4 regions of the Paenibacillus sp. 19GGS1-52 genome follow, and region 3 is predicted to be linked to each of the others. Evidence: riboswitches for the same ligand, from Rfam matches in the RefSeq annotation. Region 3 holds a riboswitch; each other region holds the start of a gene.
What was found. Region 3 has a riboswitch for thiamine pyrophosphate ahead of H1230_RS30725 (ABC transporter substrate-binding protein). Riboswitches for the same ligand answer to the same signal wherever they lie in the genome.
Positions count from the first base shown of each region.

Region 1: it holds a riboswitch for thiamine pyrophosphate, as region 3 does, so the genes downstream of both, H1230_RS19640 (ABC transporter ATP-binding protein) here and H1230_RS30725 (ABC transporter substrate-binding protein) in region 3, are expected to answer to the same signal.
Region 2: it holds a riboswitch for thiamine pyrophosphate, as region 3 does, so the genes downstream of both, thiC (phosphomethylpyrimidine synthase ThiC) here and H1230_RS30725 (ABC transporter substrate-binding protein) in region 3, are expected to answer to the same signal.
Region 4: it holds a riboswitch for thiamine pyrophosphate, as region 3 does, so the genes downstream of both, H1230_RS22850 (thiamine phosphate synthase) here and H1230_RS30725 (ABC transporter substrate-binding protein) in region 3, are expected to answer to the same signal.

Region 1 covers NZ_CP059724.1:4,201,546-4,209,055, reverse strand. The annotation lists gene H1230_RS19650 (ABC transporter substrate-binding protein) at 1-777, opposite strand, end outside; gene H1230_RS19645 (ABC transporter permease) at 774-1,550, opposite strand; gene H1230_RS19640 (ABC transporter ATP-binding protein) at 1,531-2,313, opposite strand; TPP riboswitch at 2,494-2,598, opposite strand; gene H1230_RS19635 (TetR/AcrR family transcriptional regulator) at 2,720-3,367, opposite strand; gene H1230_RS19630 (DHA2 family efflux MFS transporter permease subunit) at 3,560-5,080, shown strand; partial or broken gene H1230_RS19625 (amino acid ABC transporter substrate-binding protein) at 5,314-6,148, shown strand; gene H1230_RS19620 (amino acid ABC transporter permease) at 6,184-6,852, shown strand; gene H1230_RS19615 (amino acid ABC transporter ATP-binding protein) at 6,868-7,510, shown strand, end outside.
Region 2 covers NZ_CP059724.1:6,155,073-6,162,582, forward strand. The annotation lists gene H1230_RS28425 (acetate--CoA ligase) at 1-599, shown strand, start outside; gene H1230_RS28430 (hypothetical protein) at 714-1,295, opposite strand; gene H1230_RS28435 (hypothetical protein) at 1,510-1,941, opposite strand; gene H1230_RS28440 (helix-turn-helix domain-containing protein) at 2,066-2,341, shown strand; gene H1230_RS28445 (hypothetical protein) at 2,630-2,806, shown strand; gene thiC (phosphomethylpyrimidine synthase ThiC) at 2,870-4,687, opposite strand; TPP riboswitch at 4,904-5,010, opposite strand; gene H1230_RS28455 (HEAT repeat domain-containing protein) at 5,062-5,502, opposite strand; gene H1230_RS28460 (6-bladed beta-propeller) at 5,771-7,510, opposite strand, start outside.
Region 3 covers NZ_CP059724.1:6,693,157-6,700,666, forward strand. The annotation lists gene H1230_RS30715 (hypothetical protein) at 1-666, shown strand, start outside; gene H1230_RS30720 (Hpt domain-containing protein) at 685-1,044, opposite strand; TPP riboswitch at 1,207-1,318, shown strand; gene H1230_RS30725 (ABC transporter substrate-binding protein) at 1,445-2,512, shown strand; gene H1230_RS30730 (thiamine-binding protein) at 2,550-2,843, shown strand; gene H1230_RS30735 (ABC transporter permease) at 2,840-3,601, shown strand; gene H1230_RS30740 (ABC transporter ATP-binding protein) at 3,619-4,410, shown strand; gene H1230_RS30745 (hypothetical protein) at 4,570-5,379, shown strand; gene H1230_RS30750 (IS4 family transposase) at 5,362-6,720, opposite strand; gene H1230_RS30755 (S-layer homology domain-containing protein) at 7,037-7,510, shown strand, end outside.
Region 4 covers NZ_CP059724.1:4,889,673-4,897,182, forward strand. The annotation lists gene H1230_RS22830 (sensor domain-containing diguanylate cyclase) at 1-192, opposite strand, end outside; gene thiH (2-iminoacetate synthase ThiH) at 312-1,439, opposite strand; gene H1230_RS22840 (thiazole synthase) at 1,473-2,240, opposite strand; gene thiS (sulfur carrier protein ThiS) at 2,396-2,599, opposite strand; gene H1230_RS22850 (thiamine phosphate synthase) at 2,607-3,215, opposite strand; TPP riboswitch at 3,340-3,441, opposite strand; gene H1230_RS22855 (SDR family oxidoreductase) at 3,546-4,415, opposite strand; gene H1230_RS22860 (NUDIX hydrolase) at 4,610-5,035, shown strand; gene H1230_RS22865 (hypothetical protein) at 5,089-5,514, opposite strand; gene mdh (malate dehydrogenase) at 5,656-6,597, opposite strand; gene icd (NADP-dependent isocitrate dehydrogenase) at 6,770-7,510, opposite strand, start outside.

The DNA of each region.
Region 1 (7,510 bases), 2.5 Mb from region 3:
GATCGCCTTCATGAATTTGGTGAAATAGGCTTCAGAATTCTGCAAGCCTTGCTCACTGGCTACAAGCACAAGTTCGTAATAGTCAGGAACACCGTAATCCGTTGGGTTTATCGAGGTGACAGGATGGCCTTCTTTTTCCAGAATCAGCTGTTCGTGATTGATAAATCCACCCATAATTCCATCTACCTGTCCTGTGGTAATAGCGGGAATCAAGTCAAAGCCTACATCGATCAAGTTGCTTGCCTGAGGATCACCACCATCACTTTTGATCATGGTGCGAACCATTGCTTCGTATAGCGGGATGGAGGAATAGCCAATATTTTTTCCAGCTAAATCTTTGGGACTGCTAATTCCGCTGTCGGCTGGAACCATGAGATGATTCAGAGGATGCCTAACGATGGCCGCAATAGATTTAACAGGGATCTTCTCAGCACGGGCCATAAGCACTTGGGGCTGGTAGCTGAGGGCCAGATCAATTTGATTCGCGGCAACGAGCTTCAGAGCATCATTGCTGTCGGCGGGCATTTTGATTTCAACGTCCAATCCTTCCTCGGTAAAATATCCATTCTGCTCTGCAGCGTACAGAAACGAATGCACCGCATTGGGATACCAGTCGAGCATTAACGTCAGCTTATGAGGTTGAGTAGATTCACTTGGGGGAGAATTAGCAGTTGCCGGTTCTGATTGTTCATTATTTCCACAGCCACTCAAGAGCAGAACGAGACAGAGGGAAATTACGGGCAGCAACAATTTGTGTGATTTGCGGGAAGAAATCATCGATAAGAGCCTCTTTTCTTAAAAGTAATCTTTTCGAGCAGGGCTATGCCCAGAAACAATGCAATCCCAAGTGCTGAGAGTAGGAATACAGCGGCAAACATCTCGTCACTCTGCATACTCCCCGCCATCCGGCGGCTGTAATAACCAAGTCCTTGGCTGCCGCCAAGCCATTCTCCAATCGTAGCGCCGATAACGCAATAGACGATGGACAGCTTTAGGCCGGAGAAGAAGGAGGGCAGCGCCAGCGGGAGCCCAAGGGTCCTGAGTACTTGCCAGCGAGAGGCGCCCATCGTTAACAGCAGTTCTTCGTAAGCTCGATCACTTTTATGCAGGCCGTCATAGGTAGCGACGACAATCGGGAAAAAGGCGGTCAGGAACACGACAGCAACCTTGCTCCACAGCGTATAACCGAACCACATAATGAAGATAGGTGAGAGGGCAATTAACGGAATCGTCTGACTGATGATCAGAAAGGGATACAGAGCCTTTTGAAGCGGGCGGAACATGTGCATTCCAATGCCCAGCAGTGTGCCGCAGGTAACCGACATCATGAAGCCTAGCAATACCTCTTGAAGTGTTGCCAGCAGATGCTGCCCGAACAATAGTTTACGGTGCGTGAACAGGGCCATCCAGATCGACGTCGGTGCAGGAAGGATGAAAGACGGAATGAAGCCCAGCTGTACCACCAACTCCCAGAGGATCAGTATTAGAAGGACAAGCAAGATGAAGGGACCGTAGTCCGACAGCAGCTTTTTAATAAGTGTGGGTCTCATACAGTCTCCGCTCCAAATCCTCACGCAGGGCAATAAACCGCGGCTCATAGTTCTGCTTGTAATGTCTCGGTCTTGGTAAATCGACAATGAATTCCTGAATTCCACCCGCTAAGCCACCAGTCATCAGATAGATGCGGTCACTGAGCAGCAGGGCTTCTTCAAGATCATGTGTAATGAATAACACCGTCTTATCTAGCTCGCTCCACAACTCCAGCAGCCATTTGTGCATTTCTCGTTTAGTCATAGCGTCAAGGGCACCAAAGGGCTCGTCCAGCAGCATCAGATTTCCTCCGGCAACAAGTGTTCTGAGAAAAGCAACCCGTTGCTTCATACCGCCTGACAGCTCCTGCGGATAAGCATCTTCAAGCTCTGCTAGACCCAAACGCTGCAACATCCCGCGAATCTGAGCGATACTCTCTTTTTTGCTCTGGTCCCGCTTCAGCTTTAGCTCCCAGGGCAAGAGACAGTTGTCCAATACCGTCCGCCAGGGCAATAACAGATCCTGCTGAGGCATGTAAGCGATTTGGCCCAAGCGGGTAGAGTAGGAAACTTCACTGTGAAAGTTAATTTCTCCGCTAGTAGGTTCCAATAAACCAGCAATGATCTTGAATAATGTGCTTTTTCCGCATCCGCTGGCGCCTACCACAGAGATGAACTCTCCCTGATGGATATGCATAGATACTTCCGCGAATACTGAGGACTGTGAAGAATGAGCATAAGCATAGGCCAAATCTCGAATCGTAAGTGTTTCCGTAATGAGCAAACCTCCTAAAAGTTTTATGGAGCATTACCCCCTCTGAGAACCTTCGCAATAAAACTACTTCGAAAGCATGGGCTTAGTTTTATGGAGCCTAGGCTTAAACAAATAAAGGCCCATCCATTTCCATAGAGGAAATGAATGGGCCGAAAGTTCTGTCTGCATAGACTCAAGAATGCATCACATGAAGGTTTCGTTCCACTTCCCTCCGCTGGTATGATCCAGATCAGGTTCCAAGGGTCTAGAGCATAATTGCTCCGTCTCAGTCGAAAGACTCCCCTAGTGAAATTAATAGGTCAATATATTTCTCGAAGAAACGGGTACCGTCCATAAAGGACGGCGAAGCCGTTCTTCTTGATTTGTTTACTAATATATCATATCTTCGCGAGAAGTAAAGAACGGAGGCAGTAAATCAGGGGTTCCGAAGCCCCGTGACGAACAGTGTGATGATCCCCTTTGTGATTTGTTCTTTAGACCGGCCATGAACCTTTTTCTGGAACAAATAGAGATCTGGACTGAGCACGGAAACCAGCGCCGTTGCAACAAACTGGGGATCAATCGGGATGCTCTCGGCTCGTGCGGCAACCTGCTGCAGCAGTTGAAAGAGAATAACATTTAGTCTTTGGAAAAAAGGATGCTCGAACTGAGTAAGCTGTTTTTTGCCGGTGAATTCTGTCTTAATAAGATTCAACAGCTCCGCATGCTGCTCTAGGAAATCCACCACCCGCTCGATGCTGCTCTGTAAACGTTCGAAAGCGGGAAGATCTTCTGAGGTCAACTGTATCTCTTGCTCCATGCCATTCAAAAAGCGTTCGGAGTTGTCTCGCAGTAGTACCGAGCAAATCTCGCCTATATCTGTGAAACGACGGTATAAGGAGGCTTGTCCAATCCCGGCTTTTTTGGCGATTCTATGCATGCTGACGGCTTCCAGACCATTCTCTAGAAATAGCTGGCGAGCGGCATCCAAAATTCGCTCTACGTAAGGATCCTTGGCAGCCTCTTGTGAACTGTTTGCTTGTTTGGGAGGTGAATTTGCATCCCCGTTTATCTTTGTCATCATAGACTCCTTTCAGAAACACATCATATAGTTGCAATAGTTGCAGAAAAGAAGGAGAATTTAATTGACACAGCGGACAATTGTCCGTAAACTAATAAAAAAGACAGCGGACAGTTGTCCGTTCAACTCATTATATAGACAAACCCGCGAAGAGGTCAACATACTCACTGCTGGGACAACAGGAGGAGAAAGAGAATGGAGCAAACGCTGAAGTCGGACGCAGATTTTCGGTTATCAAGTATTTTAGTTCCGTTGCTGGCCATTATTGCTGGTGTATTTATGGTTGTACTAGATAGTACAGCGATGAATGTGGCTTTATCTACACTGGTCAAGGACTTTAATACGGATCTGCATACCCTGCAATGGATCGTGACTGGCTATATGCTGGCGCAGGCCTCAGTAATTCCGCTTTCCGGATGGCTATCAGACCGTTTTGGTGCCAAAACCGTATTTTTGAGCGCAGTTGTTCTATTTACATTAGGCTCGATTCTCTGTTCTACACCGAGCAGTGCGGAGTGGCTGATTGTGTTTCGGGTTATTCAAGGTCTGGGTGGAGGCTGCGTGCTGCCAGTTGGTATGGCTTACGTTTACAAACTGGCACCTCGGAGTAAAGTTGGCGTTGTAATGGGAATTATGGGCATTCCGGTGTTATTTGCTCCGGCAATCGGCCCAGTGCTATCAGGATGGCTGGTGGAGTACCATTCATGGCGCTGGATTTTTCTGATCAATATTCCAATCGGCATCATCTGTCTGCTAATAGGATATAGAAAACTGCCAAAGGTTGAAAGAGGACAGGTACCCGGTGTCGATAAGTATGGAATGGTTCTGGGGCCATTAGCCTTTGCCTCATTGTCTTATGCTGTGAGCCAGGGCGCACAGGGCTGGACCTCTGACAAGACGCTTATTGGCTTAACTGTAGGTATTATTGCATTAATCGCTTTTGTTATAGTGGAACTGCGGACACGGACACCGCTTCTGGAGCTGCGTGTACTTCGCTCGATAGATTTCAGCACAGGTATTCTGGTGCAATGGATTGCCCAGTTTGGATTATATGGCGCCTTGTTCCTGCTTCCGCAATTTCTGCAGCAGGCGCGCGGGTTTGGTGCTTTTGATACAGGATTGACATTGCTGCCACAAGCGATTGCTTCTGGGATTATGATGCCGATTGCCGGCATTTTGTTTGATAAGATCGGGGTACGTTGGCTGGTCGTCTGCGGGCTGAGTCTGGTCTCAGGGGCACTTTACCAGTACTCACATGTAGATTTAACTACGCAGAGTCGTGATATTATACTGCCCCTGATTATGTGTGGAGCAGGGATGGGTATGATGATGATGCCCATGAATACGCATCTGTTGAATAAGGCGCCTCGTCATCTCGTTAATCGGGTGACCTCACTAACCAATTCGATGCAGCAAGTCATCAATTCCTTGGCGGTCTCCACATTGGTGACCATTCTTACCTCCAGAGCTACCGCGCGCGGGATTGAAATGAAGGAGGCAGCGGCTGCTTCAGGTGCTTCCACAGGCAGCACATCCCCTGAGGCAGTGAAGCAAGCGGCACAGGTTGTGCTGGCCAAAGGTTTCGACGATACTTTCCACATTATGATGTTCGTGGCAATCGGCGGTGCTGTACTAGGTCTTCTGCTGCGCAGAGGCCACAAGGGAGAGGAAAGCGACCCAGAGAATCAGGCTATTCCTGAAGTTATGCACGGCTAATGCATATTGTAAGTCGCATTATTAACCGAATAGCATTGTGCAAATATCCCCGCGCCTTTAACAAGGCTGCGGGGATATTTTTGTGTCTGAATTAGAAATATTAGCTAACATTATTAATCCGATGTTATTAATCGGAAAAAATCATTGACGAATATGACATGACAGTGTACTATTCAACTTGCCCGGTAATAATCCGGAAAATACAGAGAATGTTATGAGAGGGGATTTACGAAATGAAAAAACTTAGCTTGATTATTCTATTGGCGCTGACTGTGGTACTTGTGGCGGCTTGCGGCAATAATTCAAACAACAATACAGCGGCCGAACCTACCGCAGCAGCAACCGAGGGAGCCGCTGCAACAGTTGCACCGGCGGAACAGAATAGTCTTGAGGTTATTAAAGCCAGCGGCAAACTACGAATTGCTACAGAAGGAACATACGCACCTTTCACTTATCAAGCTAACCGGATTTGATGTGGAGATCGCAGAAGAAGTATCCAAACGACTTGGCGTTGAGGCCGAATTCTTCGAAACGCAGTGGGATGGTATTTTTGCGGGCCTGGATGCTAAACGCTTCGATGTTATCTTTAATGAAGTCTCTATTACAGATGAACGTAAAGTGAAATATGACTTCTCCGATGATTACATTGTGTCCAAGGCTGTGCTGATCGTTGGTGCCGATAACACAGACATAAAGACCTTCGCTGATCTCAAGGGTAAAAAAGCCGGTCAATCCCTGACGAGCAACTTATCCGACATTGCCCGCGATAATGGTGCTGAAATCGTAGCGACGGATGGCTTCAATCAGGCTATTGATCTGCTGACTTCAGGGCGCATTGATGCAACAGTAAACGATGGTTTGTCCTATCTGGATCTTAAGAAGCAAAAGCCGGATGTAAAGATTAAAGTGGTAGACGAAATTGCTGAAGGTTCGCATAGTGCTGCAACTTTCCTTAAAGGAAATGACGAGTTAGTCAAAGCTGTCAGCGATGCACTGGCAGAAATTAAGAGCGACGGAACTTATCTGAAAATTTCCGAAAAGTATTTTGGGGCCGATGTTTCCAAATAACAGATGGACTAAGGTCCAAGAAGGATGTCTGAACAATGGATGACCGTAAAATACAGATTTTGTTAGATTCATTGCTACCCCTGCTTAAAGCCGGGGTGGCTTTTACCATTCCACTTTCTTTGGTTTCATTTGCGCTGGGGTTACTATTGGCGGTATTAACTGCACTAGTTCGTCTATCCCCTTGGATGATTCCAAAGTTGATTGCCCGTTTCTATGTGTGGGTCATTCGTGGAACCCCGTTATTGGTACAGCTCTTTATTATCTTTTATGGATTGCCTGCGGTTGGAATTGTGCTGGACCCGTTTATTGCTGCTACAATCGGGTTCACGCTTAGTGTAGGTGCTTATTCTTCAGAAATTGTCCGTGCCGCCATACTGTCCATACATAAAGGCCAGTGGGAAGCTGCATTTTCGGTCGGCATGACCCGTGGTCAGGCGTTGCGTCGCGTTATTCTGCCACAAGCAGCACGTGTATCGGTGCCTCCGTTATCCAACTCTTTTATTAGCTTGGTTAAGGACACTTCATTGGCTGCCACTATCACTTATATGGAAATGTTTAAAACTGCGCAGCAAGTGGCTGCAACAACCTATGAACCGTTGCTGGTCTATAGCGAAGCTGGAGTGTGTTACTTGTTGTTCTGTTCGGTTCTGTCGGCGCTGCAAAATTACTTGGAAAAACGGCTGGATCGTTACTCGGCGAGCTAGAAAGGAGAGATATGCTTGATAGAAATACTCGATTTGCATAAATCCTTCGGCTCATTGCAAGTACTGAAGGGTGTGGATCTTAGTCTGGAACATGGTAAGGTGCTGGTAATCATCGGCCCATCCGGTTCCGGCAAAACGACACTGCTTCGTTGCTTCAACTTGTTAGAATTACCCGACCAAGGAAGCATATCTTTGGCCGATGTGAAGATCAACTTTACGGATGCGAAGAGAATAGAGCATAAATCAGTGCTAGCCTTACGTCGAAAAACAGGGATGGTCTTCCAATCTTATAATCTGTTTCCGCATATGACAGCGCTAGGGAATGTGATGGAAGGACAGATAACCGTTCAAAAGCGCTCCAAAGAGGAAGCGCGCAAGCGCGCACTTGCGTTGCTGGACAAGGTGGGGCTGGCTGATAAAGCAGATTCTTATCCACATCAGCTGTCCGGTGGACAGCAGCAACGAGTGGCCATTGCCCGAGCCATGGCTGTGGAGCCGGAGGTTCTACTGTTCGATGAGCCCACCTCGGCGCTTGATCCTGAGCTAGTGGGGGAAGTGCTGAAGGTTATCAAGCAATTGGCTAGAGAAGGTATGACCATGGTTATTGTAACCCATGAGATGAAATTCGCCGCTGATGTGGCAGACCGGATTATACTGA
Region 2 (7,510 bases), 540 kb from region 3:
TCGGAACACTTAAGGACACTCCTATCCGGGTCGGCTCCATGGGTAAATCCATTGCTCCAGGACTTGTAGAAGTCGTAGACGAAGATGGCATTCCGGTCGCTCCGGGCGTGGTTGGAGATATTGCTGTACATTTGAGCATGCCAGCCTTGTTCCATGCCTATTACAAAGACCCTGGGCGCAAAGAAAACGGCTCACATGGAGAATTCTTCGTAACCGGCGACCGGGCACGCAAGGATGAGGATGGCTATTTCTGGTTCGAAGGCCGCGGCGATGATATCATCATCAGCTCAGGCTACACCATTGGCCCCTTCGAAGTAGAAGAAGCGCTTATGAAACATGCTTCCGTGAAAGAATGCGCAGTTGTAGCCAGCCCGGATGAAATCCGCGGCCATGTCGTTAAAGCATTTATCGTGCTTAAAGATGAAATAGCCGGATCTCCCGAACTTGTGAAAGAGCTGCAAGCACATGTCAAAGAGTGGACAGCGCCTTATAAATACCCGCGCAAAATCGAGTTTATCAGCGATCTCCCGAAAACAACCTCGGGCAAAATTCGCAGAATAGAGCTGCGCGAGCAGGAAGACAGAGCTGCGCAGGAATAAACGGCTGAGTAATGCCGTAATTTAAAAGATAAACGTAAAGAGCAGCCCCAAATGGAGCTGCTCTTCTTTTCGTATTATAGGAATGGTTCCTCCCTTATTTTCAATCGGATGGTTTCATTCCGCCCAATATTTCGCATCCGGGTTCAGGGCCGTTCCCACTTCGCCCTCCAGCACTAAATCACAATCCAGATACCCCTCTTCATCGAGAAAATAAACGTCCTGCTTATAGAATTCACACAGTGTCTCCAGAAATTTCTCCGGCGAATGATACATAACAACCAGGTCACCATAATCATGCAGCAAATCACATATCTGCTCTACACCGTCCGCTGAACGATAATAACATATAAAATCACTGCCATAATTCGTTAGGATCGGTAGAATAATCCCTCCGGCACTATAACCCTTCTCTTCCAAAATTCCTGTTAGTATCTTCATTTCCTGCTCATATTCATCGATATGGATCAAGCGGTACCCCGGTATGAACTCAATCAAACTCGGTTCTTCTTCATCACTGCCTGTTCCAGAAACCGTACTATAAATAGCGGTTAGGAGCTCTGGCGCTTCAGGCAAAATTTCGCTAAGCCGTGTGCTTCCGTCGTCAACTGCACCTAGACTCGCAATATAATTGGGGCGTAAGTTGGCAGACAGCAATAGATATTCCTGAAATTTACTTGTTAAACTATGAGTTAGCATGTTTTCATCCTTTGTATTTCTAATATTTAGGCTCTATGCCGATCATACCACTCTTTACCGTCAGTACCAATGGGTCTATACTGTATAAGTCTTGAACAAGCAATGATTAGCGAAGCAGAGTAAGGGAATCGAAAGCAGCTGCCGGGTATCGGCAGCTGCTTTTTTTATGGGTCATTTTAGCTTAAGTACTAGTTGGGGAATACAGCTGTAAATTTTAAAATATGGAATGATAGAGTTCTTCCCGCGAAATATACATCCTTAGGGATAGCTGGCAAAGTAGATCATCTACTTTGTGAATCAGATGGCAAAGCTGTGTGATTTTCATATAGCGAAATAGGGAGAAGTCAGTATACTGTACAAAAAAATGAATAGAAGAGACGAACAACGCAAGATCTAATTCAGATGTGCCCTCGGTACTCAGCAGCAGAATCAATTCTTCCAACGTCAAAACTTGCGGAGGAAACAACGAGTTATGTTCTTGAAGGGCTAGTGCGCGGATCATGCAGGTTAAAGCTCTGTCACTAAGGATCAGGCAAGGAACGATATTACCCTCATCAAGCAATAGCGGGATAAAGTCCATGTAGGTTTGACAGAGATTATGGGATTTCAGGCTTTCGATTTCGTGCTGATTATTGATATTAGACACGTTATCAGCCTCCATGCTGTTATATTCCTCTTTGAAAAATGTATATATTTCTCTATTTGTTGAGTACTTTATCTGTAGTGGTTAGTATAACAGATTGATAATGGTCCTAAAAGGAGATTTTCCGTTGAGCCAGCAGCCAATTATCATCAAACAGATTATCGGAAAGACAGTTAAGGCTCTACGCATCAGACAAGGTTTAACTCAAGAAGACTTGGCCTATGAATGCAATGTAGATCGCTCCTACATCTCGATGATCGAGGTTGGCAGAAATGAGCCTTCGGTGAGCAAGATCTTCGAGCTTTGTCTTGGCCTCAGAATCAGGCCTTCTGACTTTTTCACTCTTGTCGCTATAGAGTATGACAATATATTGCAAGACAGCAACAAATTAAGAGCAGAGTAATAAGGTCTTCACCTTATCGCTCTGCTCTTTAATTTAATTTATATCAGTGACTACATTCACACTATGCACTTATTTGCCGTCCCCACCATCCCCGCAGGCAGCTCTTCTCTTAATCGCCAGACGAAGCTCATCGCCAGAATCCCCTCTATTTTGATGGCTCAAAACCAAATTAACGGTTGGCTAATTCGAGCGAACGAACAATGAGGCGAAATACAAAGCCTGAATAGTTGAAGTTCAACCTTGGCGGACTGTATAGCTGCTATTTCACTTTGAGGGGATATTGAGAGCATGAAGCGGACTCAGGAGACGTTATTGAAGCAAAAAACGGTTCTTCCGGGAAGAAATTTGGTCAATAGTGTCTCTGGAGTCCGTCAAACTCGCCAATCGCCTGATTTCGAGCAAATAGGAGCTTCTGAGTCCGGTTCACGAATTTCACCCTTTTTATGGGTCAACAAACCACATTAGCTCTTCCTATGAGGTCCATTGGCTCAGTTTCTGATTTGGAGATAGAGCCATAAAATTCCGGTTTTATTTATAAATCCTCCCGCCACCCTCCTTAAACTCCGCCGCCTTCTCCCGCATCCCAGCAGCGATAGCCGACCGCCCCAGTTTCTCCCCATGCTCTTGAGCCTGCGTCACTTCCAAATCCTGCCCCACCTCATCCTGCCGCCGTGCCGTGTCCCGGATCTCCTGCGAGATGCGCATGCTGCAGAACTTCGGACCGCACATCGAACAGAAGTGCGCCGTCTTGGCCCCTTCAGCCGGAAGGGTCTCATCGTGATATTCGAGCGCCCGTTCCGGATCTAGCGCCAAATGGAATTGATCGCGCCAGCGGAATTCGAACCGCGCCTTAGAGAGGGCGTTATCCCGATCCTGGGCACCTTTGTGGCCTTTGGCCAAATCAGCGGCATGCGCAGCAATTTTGTAGGTAATGACACCTTCGCGCACATCCTCTTTGTTTGGCAAGCCAAGGTGCTCCTTCGGGGTCACGTAACAAAGCATAGCCGTACCGAACCAACCGATCATCGCCGCTCCAATGGCCGAGGTTATGTGATCGTAGCCAGGGGCAATATCCGTAGTCAGAGGACCCAAGGTGTAAAAAGGCGCTTCATGGCACAGCTCCAGCTGCTTATCCATGTTCTCCTTGATTAGATGCATCGGCACATGGCCCGGGCCTTCTACCATTACCTGAACATCATGCTTCCAGGCAAGTGTTGTTAGTTCCCCAAGAGTCTCCAGTTCAGCAAACTGAGCTTCATCGTTGGCATCGGCAATGGAACCCGGGCGCAGTCCGTCACCCAAGGAGAATGCCACATCGTAAGTCTTCATAATCTCGCAAATATCCTCGAAATGCGTATAAAGAAAGTTCTCCTGATGATGTGCGAGGCACCATGCTGCCATAATGGAGCCACCCCGGGAGACGATGCCCGTCATCCGACCCGCAGTCAGAGGAATATAGCGCAGCAAGACACCAGCATGAATGGTAAAATAGTCCACACCCTGCTCCGCCTGCTCGATCAACGTGTCGCGATAAACCTCCCACGTCAGGTTTTCGGCTTTCCCGTCCACTTTTTCCAGTGCCTGATAGATCGGCACCGTACCGATTGGCACTGGAGAATTGCGCACAATCCATTCCCGTGTCGTATGAATATGGTTGCCAGTCGACAGATCCATAATATTATCCGCGCCCCAGCGCGTGGCCCATCTCATCTTCTCTACCTCCTCTTCAATCGACGAAGAGACAGCAGAGTTTCCGATGTTCGCATTGATCTTCACCAGAAAGTTCCGGCCAATAATCATCGGCTCGCTTTCCGGATGGTTGATATTCGCTGGGATAATAGCGCGGCCACTGGCCACTTCTACTCGCACAAACTCAGGAGTGACATTTTCGCGAATCGCAATATATTCCATCTCCGCAGTAATGACGCCTTGGCGTGCATAATGCAACTGGCTGACATTGTGGCCTTTCCGGGCTCTTAACGGAAGCCGCTCCAACCGTGGAAATACTTCTACAGGGGTTTTACCCCAGGTCTTCCCATTATCCTCCGCTTTAATCCCTCTACCTTCATAGGCTTCCGAATCTCCGCGCGCGGCAATCCAGCATGAACGGTGGGGCAATAATCCCTGGCGAATATCCGTGTACGCTTCGGTGTCGGTATAGGCACCACTCGTATCATAAACACGCAGAGGTGCATTCACTTCTTCTAAAGCGGTCCCCGAGGTATTGCTTAAAGTGATCTCCCGCATGGGGACCCTTATATCCGTCCGCGAACCCTCTACATATACTTTACGACTTGCTGGAAAAGCAGACAGATTCACATTCCCCTTCTTCTCTGAACTCGGCATCTTGATTCCTCCTAAAAGTTTTGTAAAGCATACACTTCACTGTTTTCGCTTCGTACAAAACTACTTCGAAAGCATAGGCTAAGTTTTGTAAAGCATACACTTCACTGTTTTCGCTTCGTACAAAACTTGGTGGTGGTTGTAAACAAGAGCGCAGCAAAAAAGCCGCTCCACAATGGAGCGGCTTTATCTATGAACAGCCAAGAAGGCTATACTTGAAAAAGTCCGACTCCACTTTCCTACGCTGGTATGATCCAGATCAGGTTCAAGGGTCCAGGAATTTAATTTTCCCGTCTCAGCCAATTCAGGCTCCCCTAGTGGGTATCTTATTTAGTTAGTTATTAAACTACAGGTATTGGATTCTTTTGTCAACCTGATTACTTCTTCTCAGCAGTCCACATTTTTGACAACCAGCTGTCAAATTCAGGGCCTTTTTCACCCTCGTAAGCATCGTAAATATCCACTCGCATCTTCTTCAGCTTCTCTTTGAACTCTTCAAACGAATGATCCTGGGGCAGACTCTTCTTGATTCTAATAAGAATCTTGGATACGCCCTTCACCAATTCCGGTTTGTTCTTGGAAGGTGCTTTCACATCCTCGCCAAAAGCCTTGAGTTTCAAGTAAGCAGCTTCTTGTACGGTATAGACAGGATCGCTGGTCATTAAACGTGTCAGGATATCAATGATCTTGGAGTGCTTAGTTTGACCTAGCTCTTCAACAGCAGCGAGACGCGCTCTCCAATCTCCGGAGCGGTTCGCCTCTCTTTTTAATTCTTCATAATTTTCTGGCAATTCATTTACTATTTCTTCGTTACTCAAATGACACAATCCCTTTCTTTGTTCAATCTATTGTAAACAACCGATCAATTCATTCAACACCTTAAGACGAGCCTTAGAACCGATAAGTCAATTTTACAGTACTGTTCTCCATCATTTCAATCTTTTCGGCAAAACAAGTGATAAATTGGAGACATTTTCTTATTCCAGCCTTTGTTATGACAGAAAAAGGGTCTATCCCTTAACAGTTTTTCCGACTGCCGGCAGGATAAACCCTTTTGAAGTGAATTAACTATCGTAAAATGTTGATTTACTTACTCTGCTGCGCCAGCATCTTCAGCAATACGGTTATCGCTTCGGCTCTGGTCGTGTTACCGGCTGGATCGAATTGATTCAGGCCTTTGCCTTCGATTAGGCCCAGTTTCTTCACTGCGGCTACCGCACCCTTCGCCCATGTCGGGATGTTCAAGTCATCAGCAAAATTTGTTACCGCATTGGTCTCAAGCGTAAGCTTCAGCGCACTGGCAATCATCGAAGCCATCTCCGCACGTGTGATCGGGGCATTCGGACGGAAGGTACCGTCCTCATAGCCATGGATGATCCCCGCTCCTATAGCTTGCGCCACTGCCTGCTTAGCCCAAGTGCCAATCTTCGCGCGATCTGTGAATCCCAAATCTGCTCCGACTTCCTCTGACTGCAAGGTATTCATCAGCATCACCGCAAATTCCGCACGGGTCACACTGTTTCCCGGCTTGAACGTTCCGTCCAGGTAACCCTTGACGATGCCGTCAGCTACGGCTTGCTTGATACTGGCTTCCGCCCAGTGTCCCGCGATATCACTGAACTGTGTTTCTACGGTAGTTGGCGCTGCTAGATCTACGGCGAATACCGCATAATATTTGTTGAAATGATCGACACTCACCGTGATGTGATTACCGTTCACTGTACCCCCGGCAACCTCCACCCAAATTTTCTGCAATTCGTCATAGTAGAACACTGCTGCTCGTTGACTGCTGTTCACTTTGACCGGATCGAACGTAAAAGTTAAGATGACCGGATTGATGAAGTTCTCGGTAAAGTTCTTCAGAAGTTCAAACACCGGACTGACCAATACCTGCTGGTTCGTGAGCAGGTCTAACGTATCCAACACTTTCGCAATCGTTACGCGCAGGACTTGGTTGGTGGCATTGGAAGGAATCGAAAGAGTGATCTCATCGTTCAGACTCACCTTTCCGGCTATACCTACGGGAAGGGTCAGCTTGCCATCTGTTGTTGTTATGAGGGTTGGGGGCGGAGTTGCTGTCGGCTGCTCAGCCGCTGCCCGTGTTACCATCACTGTATAAGTCTTAACAGTACCATCCTGCGCTGTCACTGCAACAGAAATGGAGTTGCTGCCCACACTTAAAGGAATTGCGCCGCTTGCCTGACTGCTGGTCACCGAAATCCCATTCACCTTCAATGCCGCATTACTGTCATATACACTCGCCGTTACCGCTAAGCTGGATACCCCATTCGCTACAGTGGATGTGTAACCTGTAGTCTCCGCGGAAAAATCAGGACTTAGCGTTCCGCTGGATAAAGTCAATTCGCCGAGGTCCGCATTGCCGCTTAGGACGGGTGCAGCGGCCCGGGTCACATTCACCGTATACCTATTGCTGGTTCCATCCTCTGCCAGCACGGTTACCTGTACGGGATTCACGCCTACATTCAGGCTGGCGTTATAGGTATAGACATCATTCGTTACCGTACTATATACAGCACCGGTCACTGAGATCGTTTGTGTCGGGTCTCCCTTACTGAAGGACAACTCTACATCGGATACAGCGTTAGCCACAGCCACCGTATAATTAACCTTACCTGACAAGAACGTTGGAGATAACGCCCCCTGACTCACAGCCAAGTTGGATAGTAATGCATTATTGCTCAGTCTTGTGACATGGAGCCTATAGGCCTTCGTTGTTGTTCCATCCATCGCGGTGACTTTAACCGTAATGACATTGACGCCCGTTTGTAGAGGAACTGTGTGCGTAGTCACGTTTCCTAATACGGA
Region 3 (7,510 bases):
ATCAACAAGCACTGCTATAACCGCTGGGGCCCGGATACCTATTACGTAACGAATGAACAAACCTTTTGCTGTCTGAGCCGGGCTACTCCCGAGATCGCTACCCACTTGGCTAATCAAATGTACGGGGAATACTATTATGGTTTGTTGCTCAGTATTTTTCATAAAATCGTTCTGCTGAAGCTGGCTAATCTGCACTCTCGTCTTAGTATTACACGCGATTATGACGAAATTGAGGATTTAATCTTTTTGATCACCAAGTTCTCGGCCAAATATTATTTTCTAGAACTCATTTCACAATCCCAAGGTCGGGAGATCTTCATCCAGCTGCGTAAAGTATACGGGAATGATGCCTTGTTCGGAGAAGTGAAGCAAACTCTGGATGACCTGTTTCAATACCAGAATAAGTTCCAGGCCAAACGCCGGGATATGCTGCTGATGATCCTAACCGTATTTACAGTAGTCAGTGGCATTTACGGTATGAACCAGGTCATTGAAGATTTGAAGAACCCTATCGACTGGAGCAAAATGCTGCAATACTCCCCTTTTGAGTATTTGGCCCTCTTCCTGACCTGCAGCGGGATTCTCGTCAGTCTTATCCTTACAATTCGAGAGCTGTGGAACGGAAGCAAGAGCCGCCGTAAAAAAAGATTAAGCCATGAGGAGTAAGCGGCCGTCCACAGTTGTTTACAGCAAACTCTGCAACTGGGAGCAAGCTTCCTTATAAGCTGCACTTACTTCAGGCAACAAGGCTGCCGCTGCCGCAAGGTTGTCCTGTCTGGCATGAAGTTCAATTCCAGCGCAGACGGAGGCCAGATACTGTGCCCCAATGCCCAGACTTCCCGATTTCAGGCTGTGAGCAACTCCGGCGCTTTCGGCAAGATCCTTGTTATCGATCGCTTTCTGCAAGGCTTCTATTCTAAGCGGGGTGTCGCTCGTGAACATGTCCAGCAAGGTGCGCAGCAATTCTGGCTCTCCGTCGCCATCCAATTCCTGAATACCGGAAATGGTCTCTTCATCCAGTACCGGTATGTGAGCGTCCGTCATCCTGATTCCTCCTTTCCCTATTCAGTCTCTGTTTGCCATTCTGTTGTTATATTATATCTCATTAGATCACTTCAAGATATTTCAAATTGGTGGAATGCTGCTGGACAATACAGGAGTGTGCGTCTATAATACACCGTAAGAACGTAGCAACACCCGTGAACTTCATAGAATCAGGGGAGCTGGAATTAGGCCGGCTGAGATTGTATCCCACAAGATACTGACCCTTATACCTGATCTGGATAATGCCAGCGTAGGAATAGCCACTAGTTCGGGTCCCAAGTGACCTCTACTATCTTGCGCCAAACCAGCGTCCCGATCATCGGGGCGCTTTTTGTTATGGGATATTTCGGAATCAATATGAAGCCGGGTCTTTCGTTACCAGATAAAGGAGAGAAGAAACATGGGAGTCAAAAAAGTATTAACGATGGGCCTAAGCTGCCTGCTGATCATCGCCATTGCGGGCTGCGGCAGTAATAATGGGAATTCCGGCAACAATAAGGTGAGTACTACCGGAAATAATGAGGCTGCTCCTGAAGCAACTGCTGTTGCCACGGATGCACCGAAAGAGCTTACCAAGCTTAAGATCGCGCTCGACTGGACACCCAATACAAACCATACCGGTCTATATGTGGCCAAAGATCTTGGATATTACGCTGAAGAAGGTCTGGATGTAGAAATTGTGCAGCCCGGTGCGGCTGGTGCCGACACGATGGTAACCTCCGGTGAAGCAGCGTTTGGCATTGGTGCCCAAGAAAGTCTGACTTTAGCTCGTCTGCAAGGAGTGCCGCTCGTGTCTATCGCCGCTATTATCCAGCATAATACTTCCGGATTTGCCGCACCCAAGGACCGCAACATCAAGTCTCCGAAGGATTTTGAAGGCAAAACCTATGGTGGCTGGGGCTCTCCTGCCGAAGAAGCAGCGATGAAAGCGATCATGGACCCGGAAGGCGGGGATGTGAAAAAGGTTAAACTGGTGAACATCGGGGAAGCCGATTTCTTCACCGCCGTGAAACGTGATATTGATTTTGCCTGGATCTTCTATGCCTGGACCGGCATCGAAGCTGAGCTGCGCGGCGAGCCCATCGATATGCTGTACTTGAAGGATTATGCACCGCAATTGGATTATTACACCCCTGTACTAACTACAAGCGAGAAAGAGATTGCCGATCATCCTGAAATAGTGAAGGCATTCCTGAAGGCTACGTCGAAAGGTTATCAATATGCCATTGATAAGCCTGAAGAAGCGGCCGCCATCCTGAGTAAAGCCGTACCGGATCTAGACCCTAAGCTGGTTCTGGCCAGCCAGAAATGGCTCAGCCCGAAATATCAGGATGATGCTACCCGCTGGGGGGAGCAGAAGGCTGAAGTATGGCAGAATTACGCCGACTGGATGTACGGTCTGAAGCTGCTGGATAAGCCACTGGACGTCGCCAGCACATTTACGAATGATTTTCTACCCGCTGAATAGTGATCGATAAATACAAAATAGAAAGGTTGATATAATCATGGCAAATACTCTATTAAGCATTCAGGTGATCCCCAAGACTCCGAATGGTGAGGATTCCATCCCTTATGTAGATACAGCAATTGAGGTTATTCAGAAATCCGGTGTGAAGCATCAGGTAAATCCGCTGGATACGACGATGGAGGGCGAACTTACAGAGCTTCTGGAGGTTGTGCGTCAGATGCATGAGGCCTTGGTCGCGGCAGGCAGTCCCAGCATCATTTCACAGATCAAGATTGCCCATAACCCGAATGGCATCAGCATGGAGAAGCTAACGGAGAAATATCGGCCGTGAGATCGACCTGGAAGCAAATATGGCCGCCCCTTGTGGCGGTCATATTCTTGTTAACGGGATGGCAGCTGGCGGTCTCCCTATTTCATGTCGAAGCCTGGATTCTGCCTAGTCCCACCGACATCATCCGTGAATTCAATGCTAACGCTTCTGGAATCTGGGTCCATACATTGGCTACGCTGCGGCTGACCCTGATCGGCTTTCCGATCGGTACCGCGGTAGGTCTTATCATCGCACTGCTGCTGCACCTGCTGCCTTGGACCAGACGCGCTTTTTATCCGTTGCTGATTCTCAGCCAGAATGTTCCCTCCATTGCGCTTGCTCCGCTGCTTGTCATCTGGTTCGGCTTCGGCCTGCTGCCGAAGATTATCCTAATTACACTAGTCTGCTTCTTCCCAGTAGCTGTGGCTACCATGAGCGGCTTGGCGCAAAGTGATGGGATCATGCTCAATTATATGAAAATGGCTGGCGCCGGCAAGTGGCAGATCTTCACCAAGCTGGAACTGCCTTCTTCGTTGCCATCGCTGTTCTCCGGTGTGAAAATATCCGCTACCTATGCGGTAATGGGCGCGGTTGTCGCCGAATGGATTGGTGCGGACAAGGGCATTGGATACTATATGCTCCTGCAGAAATCAGCCTACCGTACGGACCGGATGTTCGTCGCTATTGTTATTATTGTACTGCTTAGTTTAGTGCTCTTTGCGATCATTGCCTTGCTGGAGAAATGGCTGGTCCGCTGGAAACCGCGCCGTAATTCCTAGAAAGGAGAGTCCCTACAATGTCTGAAACACCCGCACTTGAAGTAAAGGGTATCTCCAAAGCCTACACTCAGCGCCGCCGCGTGACGAGCGTGCTGAATAACGTCTCACTCACGGTCGAGCAGCAGGAATTCGTATCCATCATTGGACCCTCCGGCTGTGGCAAAAGCACCTTGTTCCACATCATCGGAGGTCTGGAGCAGCCAGATGCCGGAACGATAAGCATGAACGGCAGCCTCGTCACCGGACAGCGCGGTGAGATCAGCTATATGCCGCAGCAGCCCGCGCTGTTTCCCTGGCGGACGATCGAGGATAACGTCCTGCTCGCTGGCGAGATCAAAGGCGCGCCGCGGGAGCAGGCGCGCGAAGAAGCCAGGCATTGGCTGGCCAAGGTCGGCCTCGGCGGGTTCGAGCGGGCCTACCCGCACATGCTGTCGGGCGGCATGCAGCAGCGGGCCGCGTTCCTGCGGGCCTTATTGGCCCCGCAGGAACTGATGCTGCTGGACGAACCGTTCAGCGCGCTGGATGCGCTGACGCGCAGCGAAATGCAGCGCTGGCTGCTGGAGCTGTGGGAGGAGAACCGCCGCTCCGTGCTGTTCATTACCCACAACATCGAAGAAGCGCTGCTGCTCTCCAACCGGATCTATGTATTCTCCGGCCGTCCCGGCTCGGTATTGCATACGGTGGATATTCCCTTCCCACGGCCGCGCCGTGAGGAAATCACCGATTCACCGGAGTTCCTGCTGCTGAAGCGGCAGCTCTCGCAGTGGATGCGGGAGGAGCAGGGGAAGAGCGCGACTACAAGGGGATAAAAATATCAAGGACCAGTTAGAACATGGGAGTGTTCGGGCTGGTTCTTTTTCATTTACATTACTTAGAAATATGTGTAATTAATTGTAGAATATTGTCGCAATAAACTCCTTATTATGCAATACTTACGCTGATAGTCGATTCTATAAGGAGGAATGAGTATGAGACGAATATTCACTTGTTTATTATCTTTTTCAATGTGTATTTTATTAGCGCTTCCATTCCTTCCTGCAACTCCTATTTATGCAGCAGCTAATGAGAAAGGACCCATAACTGCTGGGACAAGTCTCGACGCGTATTTATACAATGGAACGCTGTCTGTTTATTATTTGAATCAAGGTGACTGGCTACTTGAAGGCAGCCTCTCCTATGATGAATTTGTCAAAGAACAATCATTATCTATAACCGGGTTAGATACCAGCCAGTCTGTCTCCATTAAGCTCGTCCAGAACGGCGGCGGCAACGCTCAGCTTGATGTCGTAACGTTAGATGGTCAAGCTCCAGTACAGGTCGCAGGAGCGGACGGGAAATCGTTGGCGAAGGTGTCTAAGCAAGATTTGGACTTAATTAACCTTGAAGCAGAGGGGACGGTCATCACCTTTAGCGGGGAAGCAAAGGAAGCAACGCTTACCGTTGCAGCTCGAATCGAAGACAAGGAAATCAGTAAGATCCCCTTTCGCTTTCCGTTAATATCTTCAACTGCGGACGATGCTTTTTACAACTATACCCTTAATTCGCAACGCGGAATGATTACAATGGACGGGAAATTAGATGAAGTGGCAGCCATGCCTCTTTTCAGCAAAGAATGGGCCCAGCCGGCAACAGGTCACCCCAGCAACTATTTATATACCTGGGTGTTCAATGATGATAACTATTTATATGTAACTATGGATGGTACACCGGACAATACCATGGATGATTGGAAGGATTATGCGAAGGTTTATGTTAATACCTCAACTTTCGCAGCATGAAATCGGCAGATAAGCCTTGATGTAGCTGGGCAAAGCAGAGATCCAGTGCTGGAGTTGACTTTTAATCATAGCGGATAGTTTCTTACCGACTTGATTGGCGATTTCGTTCATCAATTCCACCAATTGTTGTAATGCTACGGCCCAGTCCAAGGTACCGACTTCATCGCAAAGCAAATAAAAGAGTCCACCGAGCGTCCGCTGATCCGTGCTTTGTCGATGCTGCCAAGCCAGCAGAATATAGCGGGAAAAGACAATCGTTGTATGGCTAATGAGCAAATCATAGGAGCGGCCTTGAAACTCTTTTTGCAGGCGCAGCAAGGATTTAGCGCATTTGAAAAAGACTTCGATGTCCCAGCGAAGAGCGTAGATTTGAATGACTTCCGGTGCCGTCAGCGTTAGATCCGTCGATAGAATCGCGAGCCACTCGTTTTTCTTGGAGCGATGGCGAACAAAGACCACGACTACTGGAATGCCAGGAACAAGTTCGGTGTGAATCTGACGCAAGAGGTTCCGGTGCTTTCCTTCGACGCGCAAAGCAGCTCGGTAAAGACCTTTAAGATCCACCCGTTGACCGTGAACGAGATATCGCTTGTTGTCGTTTTTCACCATGCCAATCACATGCAGTTTGCGATCTATAATCCGCTGAATCAGGGGGGCATGCGTGAACCAGCTATCCATAAGTACGTAAGCCGCAGAAACCCCGGAAGTAATGGCTCGATCCAGCAGTTCAGAAACCAGATGCGGAGCAGAAAGCAGAGCTTCTTTCCGGCGTTTGTATCCAGAGGATCGCTTGTCGATTCCCGGATGTATGCCGGTGAGTCCAGCCTTCACGGAACTCAGCAAGGCGAAGTCCAAAGGGAGAAACGTATGACCGTCTGACCAGCCCAAGGTGAGCATGCGAAAGCCTTTATAGTAAGCCCCCGTCGCGTGATCCTTAAAGCGAGCCAACAATTCCACAGCTTTGCTCCGATTCCGCTCAAACATGGAATCATCCACAATGAATACGGAGGTCCGCGTGACGGAGGTCAAGGTTTCGACTCGCTGCACAGTGTCACTACTTAGAGAAGACAAGAAACGCCGCCAAGCGAATCCGCTGTGATTGAGAAAGCGATAGACGGCATCTTTGCCAGGAAAGGCTTCACCCTTGGCACTTTCGAGCAGACGAAACCAATTCTTCTGATGAAAGAGCAAGACAAAAACGAGCATGAACAGATGGGAACAGGTATAGCCAAACGTCTTTTTGAACCCGGCATTCCTCAGATGCTTCAGCACACCGAGCTCTTGAAAAGCAGGTCTCATTTCAGGTGGGAGTTGATCTAGGGACGACTTTTGATTTATCATAGAAGGGACACCTCTTCTGTGGTTTAGTGGATCTCGACAATCTCACTTTACCAAACGAAGTGGTGTTTTTCTATGTTGGCAAGATCCTTACTTAAACCGACTCCACCTTAACCCCAGCTTGGGGTCAACTCAATTTTGACTCTGCGAAAGTTGAGTTAATACAGCTACAGGGTTACAAGGATACAAACTCTCGTTATATGAAACCACTTGGGGAAAAGCTTCTTTCGCCTATACAGATCATGCCGTTTATGAGCACAAGGTCTACGAGTTCAAGATCCCTTTAACCGAATTTGCTCTCAGCTCCGCCCCCTTAAGAATTGCTTTTGAATTCTACGGTACCTCGGCTCCTGGAGCAGTGGATGATAGTTATACTACGGCAATGGATACGGTGCTTACCGTACCGGCCCCAGGTGTTTTATCCAATGATTACGGCTATGGAGGAACACGTACGGCTGCCCTAGGATTATTGCCCCTGCATGGAACCGTTGTCCTGCAAGCAGATGGTTCGTTTACTTATACGCCCAACGCTGGTTATGTGGGTACAGATGCTTTTAAATATCAATTTACAGATTCCATTGGTTACGGAGCTTCAAATCAGGCTACGGTCTTGCTCACAGTGACTGGACCCCTGAATAGCCTTATCAGCCCTACAACTGCGGACTTCGACAAGCTGACCGCGGCTCAAGCTGATGTGTCGACAACGATGACGCTTAACGGCAACACTCTCAGCAGTGTTACTAATGGCGGAGTCATACTTGATCCAGTTCTCGACTATATCGTCTCAGGCAAC
Region 4 (7,510 bases), 1.8 Mb from region 3:
TTTATCTTTGTCCTCTATAATCGTTAGGTAGGAATCAAGCTTGAGGCTAAAGCCCTGCTCTTGAACTTTCACTATAGATGCAGAAGCAACTGCTGACTCTGTGTGAATCAGCAGAACTACAGCACATATAAATATCCAGAATATAATGGTTCGTTTGCCTGAAAAGTAAACAAAAAGAAATCTAGGTTTCACTGGTGGTCCTCTCTCCTGCTTGAAGTAAGACGAGTATACCACCATAATCTAAATTGTAACATTCTCATTTTTGAATGATTTCTCATGCTTCAGAAGAGCCTTCCTGACCCTTTATCTCCTCAGATAGAAAGGCTGGCGGGCATCGTGAGTATATCCCAATCCTTGAATACGGGTTGCAAATGGTTCGCATACAGCATATCTGTAATTTCCTGAACACTACGTCCATCAGAAATCTCAAACTGCGGGGTTCCACCTTCATTCGTATGTCCGCCTACCTCAGTCGATACCCCAGCCGACATTTTGGTAATGCCCAGATGAATCAGATGGTCACGAAGAACAGCAGGTTCTCTTGTCGAAAGAGTGATCCCTGAGCGGGGCAGAAACAGACGGTAGGCCAAAATAATCTGCACCAACGCGCGGTCGGTTACGTCACTCTCTGGATTGAACTCTCCCAGATAAGGCCGAAAGCGGGGTGGCGACAAGCTGATTTCGCATTCTGGATAGCTGTTCTGCAGATACCGGGCATGCATTGCTGTCATAAAAGCTTCCTTCCGCCAATCGTGCATGCCAAGCAAGGCGCCGATATTGACGGAACGGAATCCGGCCTGACAGCCACGTTCAGGAGCATCCAATCTGTTGCGATAATTTCTTTTGGGACCCTTAACATGCAGCGCTTTATAGGTATCCTGATGATATACTTCCTGATAAAGCGTGAGACCGTCCACGCCCGCTAGCAGCAGTTCCTTATATTCAGCGGTAGTAAGTGGGTTGATCTCAATGCTGATCGATGTGAAGTATTGTCGCAGTACCTCAACACATTCCTTGATGTAGGAGACCGGGTTCTCCCTGCGCGATTCCCCGGTCAGGATCAAGATGTGACGCAGGCCTGTGGCAACAATCGTCTCTGCCTCTCGCTTGACCTCCTCCATCGATAGCTTCTTGCGTGGAAAGTCATAAATAGAGCTGAAGCTGCAATAGGTACAGTGATTGACACAGAAATCGGCCAGATACATCGGAGTAAACAGTTGTATGGCCTGTCCGAAATTTGAACGGGTAATTCGCTGCGCTTTACCCGCCATCTCCTCCAGATACGGCCCAGCAGCCGGAGAGAGCAGCGCCAACAAGTCCCCTTCATCCATCCGTTCTTTTTGAAGTGCCCGCTTAATATCTACCTCGGTGTATTGCTTCCATAGATCCTCATAAGGATACTTCTCTAAAGCAGTCAACGTTTCATAAAAACTCATCATTATCCCCCATTTCCTAGTACCGCTTGAATTCGATCAACCCAAAAATCCGGTTAACGGTGAAGAGGCTGCCGCGCTTTCTTCAACAGGACCTAGGCCTGCCAGATAAGCCTTACGACCAGCAGATACTGCCTCACGAAAAGCTTCCGCCATCCCCAGCGGATCACGCGCTGTAGCGATGGCTGTATTCAGCAGTACTGCTGCTGCCCCCATCTCCATTGCCTCGGCTGCTTCCGAAGGCCTGCCGATGCCGGCATCCACAATAATCGGAAGATTCACCTCTTCAATAAGGATGCGCAGCAGTTCTTTGGTTCTAAGCCCGCGGTTGGTACCGATGGGCGACCCAAGCGGCATCACGGCGGCGGCACCCACATCCCGCAGCCGCAAAGCGACTGAAAGATCCGGACTCATATACGGCAGGACAACAAAACCCTCAGCTGCGAGAATTTCTGTCGCCCGAATCGTCTCCAGATTATCTGGCAGCAAATATTTCTGGTCATTGATGACTTCGATCTTGACCCAATTCCCTAGCCCTGCTGCTCTTGCCAGCCGAGCGATACGCACAGCTTCCTCGGCCGTACGCGCACCAGAGGTATTGGGTAAGAGCTTCATATGTTCGGGAATATGATTCATAATATTCTCTGTGCCTCCAGCAGGGTCTACCCGGCGGAGTGCAACCGTAATCACCTCTGAGCCAGAGCAGGCAATGACCTCAGGGATAAGTGTGTTGCGGCTATATTTGCCGGTTCCAATGAACAGCCGACTGGATAAGACAGTGTCTCCAATGACTAAAGGATCAAACATGAGATCAGCCTCCTGAATTAAATTCTAATTTCTTACAAACGAATTCGAACATGCGATCAACGAGATAAACATATCAAACCTGCATAGTTGCAGATCAAGTCTGGCGGACTCAGAAGACGCTAGATAGCGCCAACCATCGCGCTGATTGTTTGCCCTCAGCCACCCCCAACGAAATGAACCAGTTCAATGCGGTCTCCATCGTTAAGACATACATTTCCATATTCCTCTCTGCTGATTATTGCTCCATTCAACTCGACAATAATCAGACGTCCAGACCACTCGGAACGACTAAGTAACTCGGTCATGGTTCTATAATCCTCAGAATATTCACTCGCTGTTCCGTTGATCCATAGTTTCATTCACCCTTCACCTCCTTTGCATCGCTGTGCGATATGCATTCATAGCAGTCACAGGATCTTCGGCGCCGCAAATGCCGGACATTACCGCTATTCCCGCAGCCCCCTGCTCCATCACCCTGGCCACATTGCTCGGCTTAATTCCACCAATGGCAATCACCGGTATGGCACTATTCCGTACAACATCCGCCAGAAGCTCCAGCCCACATCCCCGTTGTCCCGGTTTACTGGCCGTGTCATATACATGACCGAACAGGCAATAGTCCGCACCCTGGCGGGCTGCTTCAGACGCCTCTTCCGAAGAGTGAACTGAGCACCCCAGACGCAGGCGAGGTCCCAGTACTCTTGCTGCAGCAGGCCTCAGACTGTGCCAAGCCAACTGCACACCACCAGCGCCCAATGTCACTGCAACGTCGATGCGGTCGTTAATAAACAGCTTGGCGGCAGGGATACCTGCCAGCAGCAGTTGCTCACCCACTGACAATAGCTCACGGGCGGAGAGATGCTTTTCACGTAGATGGATATAATCTGCTAGAGGATGCAGCACGGTCATTTTTTCAATAAAATCCCTTAAAGGGAGCTTGCCATCTGAAATTAAATGGATCTCGCCTTGCACCATACCTGGCCCTTCTTCCGTTAATTAGTAGACTGCTTATTTCTCAGAAAACACAAAAAAACCGCCTCCCGTTAAGGAAGGCAGTCGGAATCTGTAAAGGATAAGCTGATTTATAAGCCTGATTACAGTCATTCGTTCTCCACTTCCCTCCGCTGGTATAAACCAGATCAGGTTCAAAGGGTCCGGAATGATTCTCCGTCTCAGCCTTGCGGCCCCCCTAGTGACAACATCATATTAAATTACTATTTGAATTAACTATTGAATATGAATATTATACTAACATAATATTCCTCTTAGAAACATCTATTAATAGGGTTCCATGCTTGGAATTATTTATCCGTTTACGATTTCCCCGCCGTTTACATGCATAACCTGGCCGGTTACATAGGTCGAATCGTCGGAAGCCAAATATACGTATGCCGGTGCCAGTTCTTCCGGTTGTCCGGGACGTTTCATGGGTTGTGTTGCACCGAACTCACTGACCTTTTGTGCATCAAAGGTTGAAGGGATCAGCGGAGTCCAGATAGGTCCTGGAGCGACAGCGTTGACACGTATGCCTTTATCCGCCAGATTCGTGGACAATGAACGTGTGAAGCTGAGAATCGCCCCCTTGGTGGATGAATAGTCCAACAGCTGTGGACTGCCCCGATAGGCCGTAATGGAAGTCGTATTGATGATTGTAGAACCTTCCTTAAGGTGGGGCATTGCTGCTTTGGTCAAATAGAACATGGCAAAAATATTCGTCCGGAATGTACGTTCCAGCTGCTCTGAGGTAATATCCTCAATTTTATCCTGTGGATGCTGTTCTGCGGCATTGTTGATGAGAATATCCAGCTTGCCAAGGCTTTTTACCGTTTGGTTGATGAGATCCTGACAGAAGGCTTCGACACCGATATCCCCAGGGATTAGGACGCATTTCCGTCCCTCCTGCTCAACCTGCCGTTTGGTTTCCTCCGCATCGGAATGCTCATTGAGATATGATATAACTACATCTGCACCTTCCTTGGCAAAAAGAACCGCCACAGCTCGTCCGATTCCACTGTCGCCTCCCGTAATAAGGGCCGCCTTACCCAGCAGCTTACCCGCTGCTTTATAGTTTGCCGGCTCGTATTTCGGCCGCGGGTTCATTTGACTTTCAATCCCGGGCTGCTGATCCTGCTCCTGTGGGGGTAAGGTTTTCTGTGTTTGATTGTTACTTGACATACTCCCTATCTCCTTTCACTTTGCAATTGGGTATTAGCCGAATCGTCTTAGGATGGCTTAAGGGTCTTGGTTTATACATTTCTTACAATATGTTTTTACCACGGTATCACGAAAATTAAACAGTAGGTTTATTGGTCAGGGTATGAATTATAATTAGTTAAGCGTTTGATTTAAACCAAAGAGGAGCAACAATTATGATAAAAAATAGCCATAACATCGTTGTCGCTGTAAAGGGAGTTATATTGTTTGAAGGCAAAATGCTGCTCGTTCAGCGTGCCGCAGACGATTATGTCGGCGCTGGCACTTGGGAGTGTGCCGGTGGAAAGATTGAATTCGGAGAAGATTTGGAAGCCGCTCTCATACGGGAAATTGTTGAGGAAACTGGACTAACGGTAACTGTCGGGCATATTTTATATGCAGCTGCATTTATGTCAGATCCAGCGAGACAGGTTGTTATTCTTACCTATTCATGCATAAGCAAACAGAATACGGTTCGATTGTCCAGAGAGCACGTAGATTACAAGTGGTGTACCAAAGAACAAGTAAAGACGTTATTGCCGCCGCAGATTACTGCAGATTTTGAGAAAAATAATATTTTCGAGCTGAAAGGCCTGATGTAAAAGCCCGCTCTCCACATAACGGAGGCGGGCTTAACAAACTTTATCCACAACGATTAAATAATATGTCTATACACCATGAAGAACACCATCACGACCAAAGCAACTGCTAGCAGCGCACTTAAGGTGCGAATCTTGCCGGTCTCGCTGGAGACATCACGATTCTCGCGCATGCCAACAGCGGCAAGACGCAGCGGCTTGCTGATAATACCACCAAGGGCAAACATCGCCAGCAACAGCAGGACAACAACGATCATCCAAGGTACAGAATAGTCACCCTTGGTCATCATGTAGCCGCCGGTAAGCAATTGGATGACCAGTCCATATTGAGCGAAGCGGTTAAATCCACTAACTGCACTGAGCGTACCTTCTCTTGCCGGAACGGAGAGCTTCTCAGCACGGCTGAGAATAAAGGGCAGTACAAGGTAGAACCCCAGCGCCAATGTCCCGATCATATGTAGTAAAAAGAAGACTTTTTCCATACCATAATTCCTCCAATGTTTTCTGTGATATTAGTTACATTTAAGTATACCCCAATATTGGAAATTATGACAAGAAGAAAGGATATCCCAGCCATTAATCATGGACTTGGGATATCCTTTTCTTAGGATTAAACCTCAAATTTAGAGGGTCACTGCAGCTGTTACAGCACGTACGGAGTCAGCAGACTTATCCAAAGCCGCCTTCTCTTCCGCAGTAAGCTCCAGTTCAAAGATTTTCTCAATGCCATTCGCGCCAAGCAGAGCCGGAACGCCCATGAACAAGCCCTCATATCCAAATTCGCCTTCAAGCAGAGCGATGACTGGAATGATCCGCTTCTTGTCCTTCAGGATAGCTTCCGTCATCTGTACCAGAGAAGCCGCAGGCGCATAATAAGCGCTGCCGTTGCCTAGCAAGCTGACGATTTCGCCGCCGCCCACACGTGTGCGTTGCACAATTTCAGCGATTCGTTCCGCAGGAATCAACGTGTCGATCGGAATGCCTCCAACGCTGGAATAGCGTACAAGCGGAACCATATCGTCCCCATGACCGCCAAGAACAAAGCCGCGTACATCTTCAACAGAGACGTTAAGCTCTTGCGCAATAAAGGTACAATAACGAGCCGTATCAAGCACACCCGACTGTCCAATTACACGATTCTTCGGAAAGCCCAGCGCATTGTATGCAGCATAAGTCATCGCATCAACGGGATTGCTCAAAATAATCACGATGGATTCGGGAGCTACACGTTTGATGTTCTCACATACTGATTTTACAATGCCTGCATTGGTATTGACGAGATCATCTCGGCTCATACCCGGCTTGCGGGCAATGCCTGCTGTAATGATGACGATATCGGAATCAGCAGCATCTTCATAACTCGATGTTCCTGTAATCTGACTATCGAACTTTTGCACAGGACCGGCTTCCTGCATGTCCAGCGCTTTACCCTTAGTTGGATTCTCCAACTGCGGAATATCAAGCAGAACTACATTACCCAGTTCCTTCTGAGCTAGCATAAGGGCCGTGGTAGCGCCGGTAAAACCGGCACCCACGACTGTAATTTTATAACGTTTGATGGCCACGAATTGCCCTCCTACAAGTTTTATGAAGCTTTACTACTTGATATTACTTCGCAATAAAACTACCTCGTAAGCATACGCTTTAAGTTTTGTAAGCATAGACTTCATTGAACAGCTTCGTACAAAACTACCTCGTAAGCATACGCTTTATGTTTTATGAAGCTTTACTATTTAATTACAGGTGGTTGATGACTTCGTCAGCAAAGGCCGAACATTTCAATTCGGTTGCGCCTTCCATTTGACGAGCAAAATCATAGGTAACAGTCTTATTATTGATAGCGGTGCTCATACCTTTGTAGATGAGATCAGCCGCTTCCTGCCAACCCAAATGCTCAAGCAACATTACACCCGACAAAATAACAGATCCTGGATTTACTACATCTTTATCCGCATATTTTGGAGCCGTACCATGCGTTGCTTCAAAAATAGCATGACCGGTCATATAGTTAATGTTCGCTCCTGGTGCGATACCGATACCGCCGATTTGTGCAGCCAAAGCATCAGACAGATAGTCACCGTTCAGGTTCAATGTAGCTATAACGTCGAAATCTGTTGGGCGTGTAAGCACCTGTTGCAGAGCAATATCAGCTATAGCATCCTTAATAATGATTTTGCCAGCCGCTACTGCTTCGGTTTGGGCAGCGTTCGCAGCAGCTTCACCTTCACGCTCTTTGATCACATCATATTGATTCCAAGTGAAGACCTTATCCGCAAATTCCTCTTCAGCCACTTCGTAGCCCCAGTTCTTGAAGGCACCTTCGGTGTATTTCATGATATTGCCTTTATGCACAATAGTAACACTCTTGCGTCCGTGCTTGATAGCATAGACGATTGCGGCACGCACTAGACGTTTCGAGCCGTCTTTGGATACGGGCTTGATTCCGATACCGGATGTTTCCGGGAAACGGATTTTGTT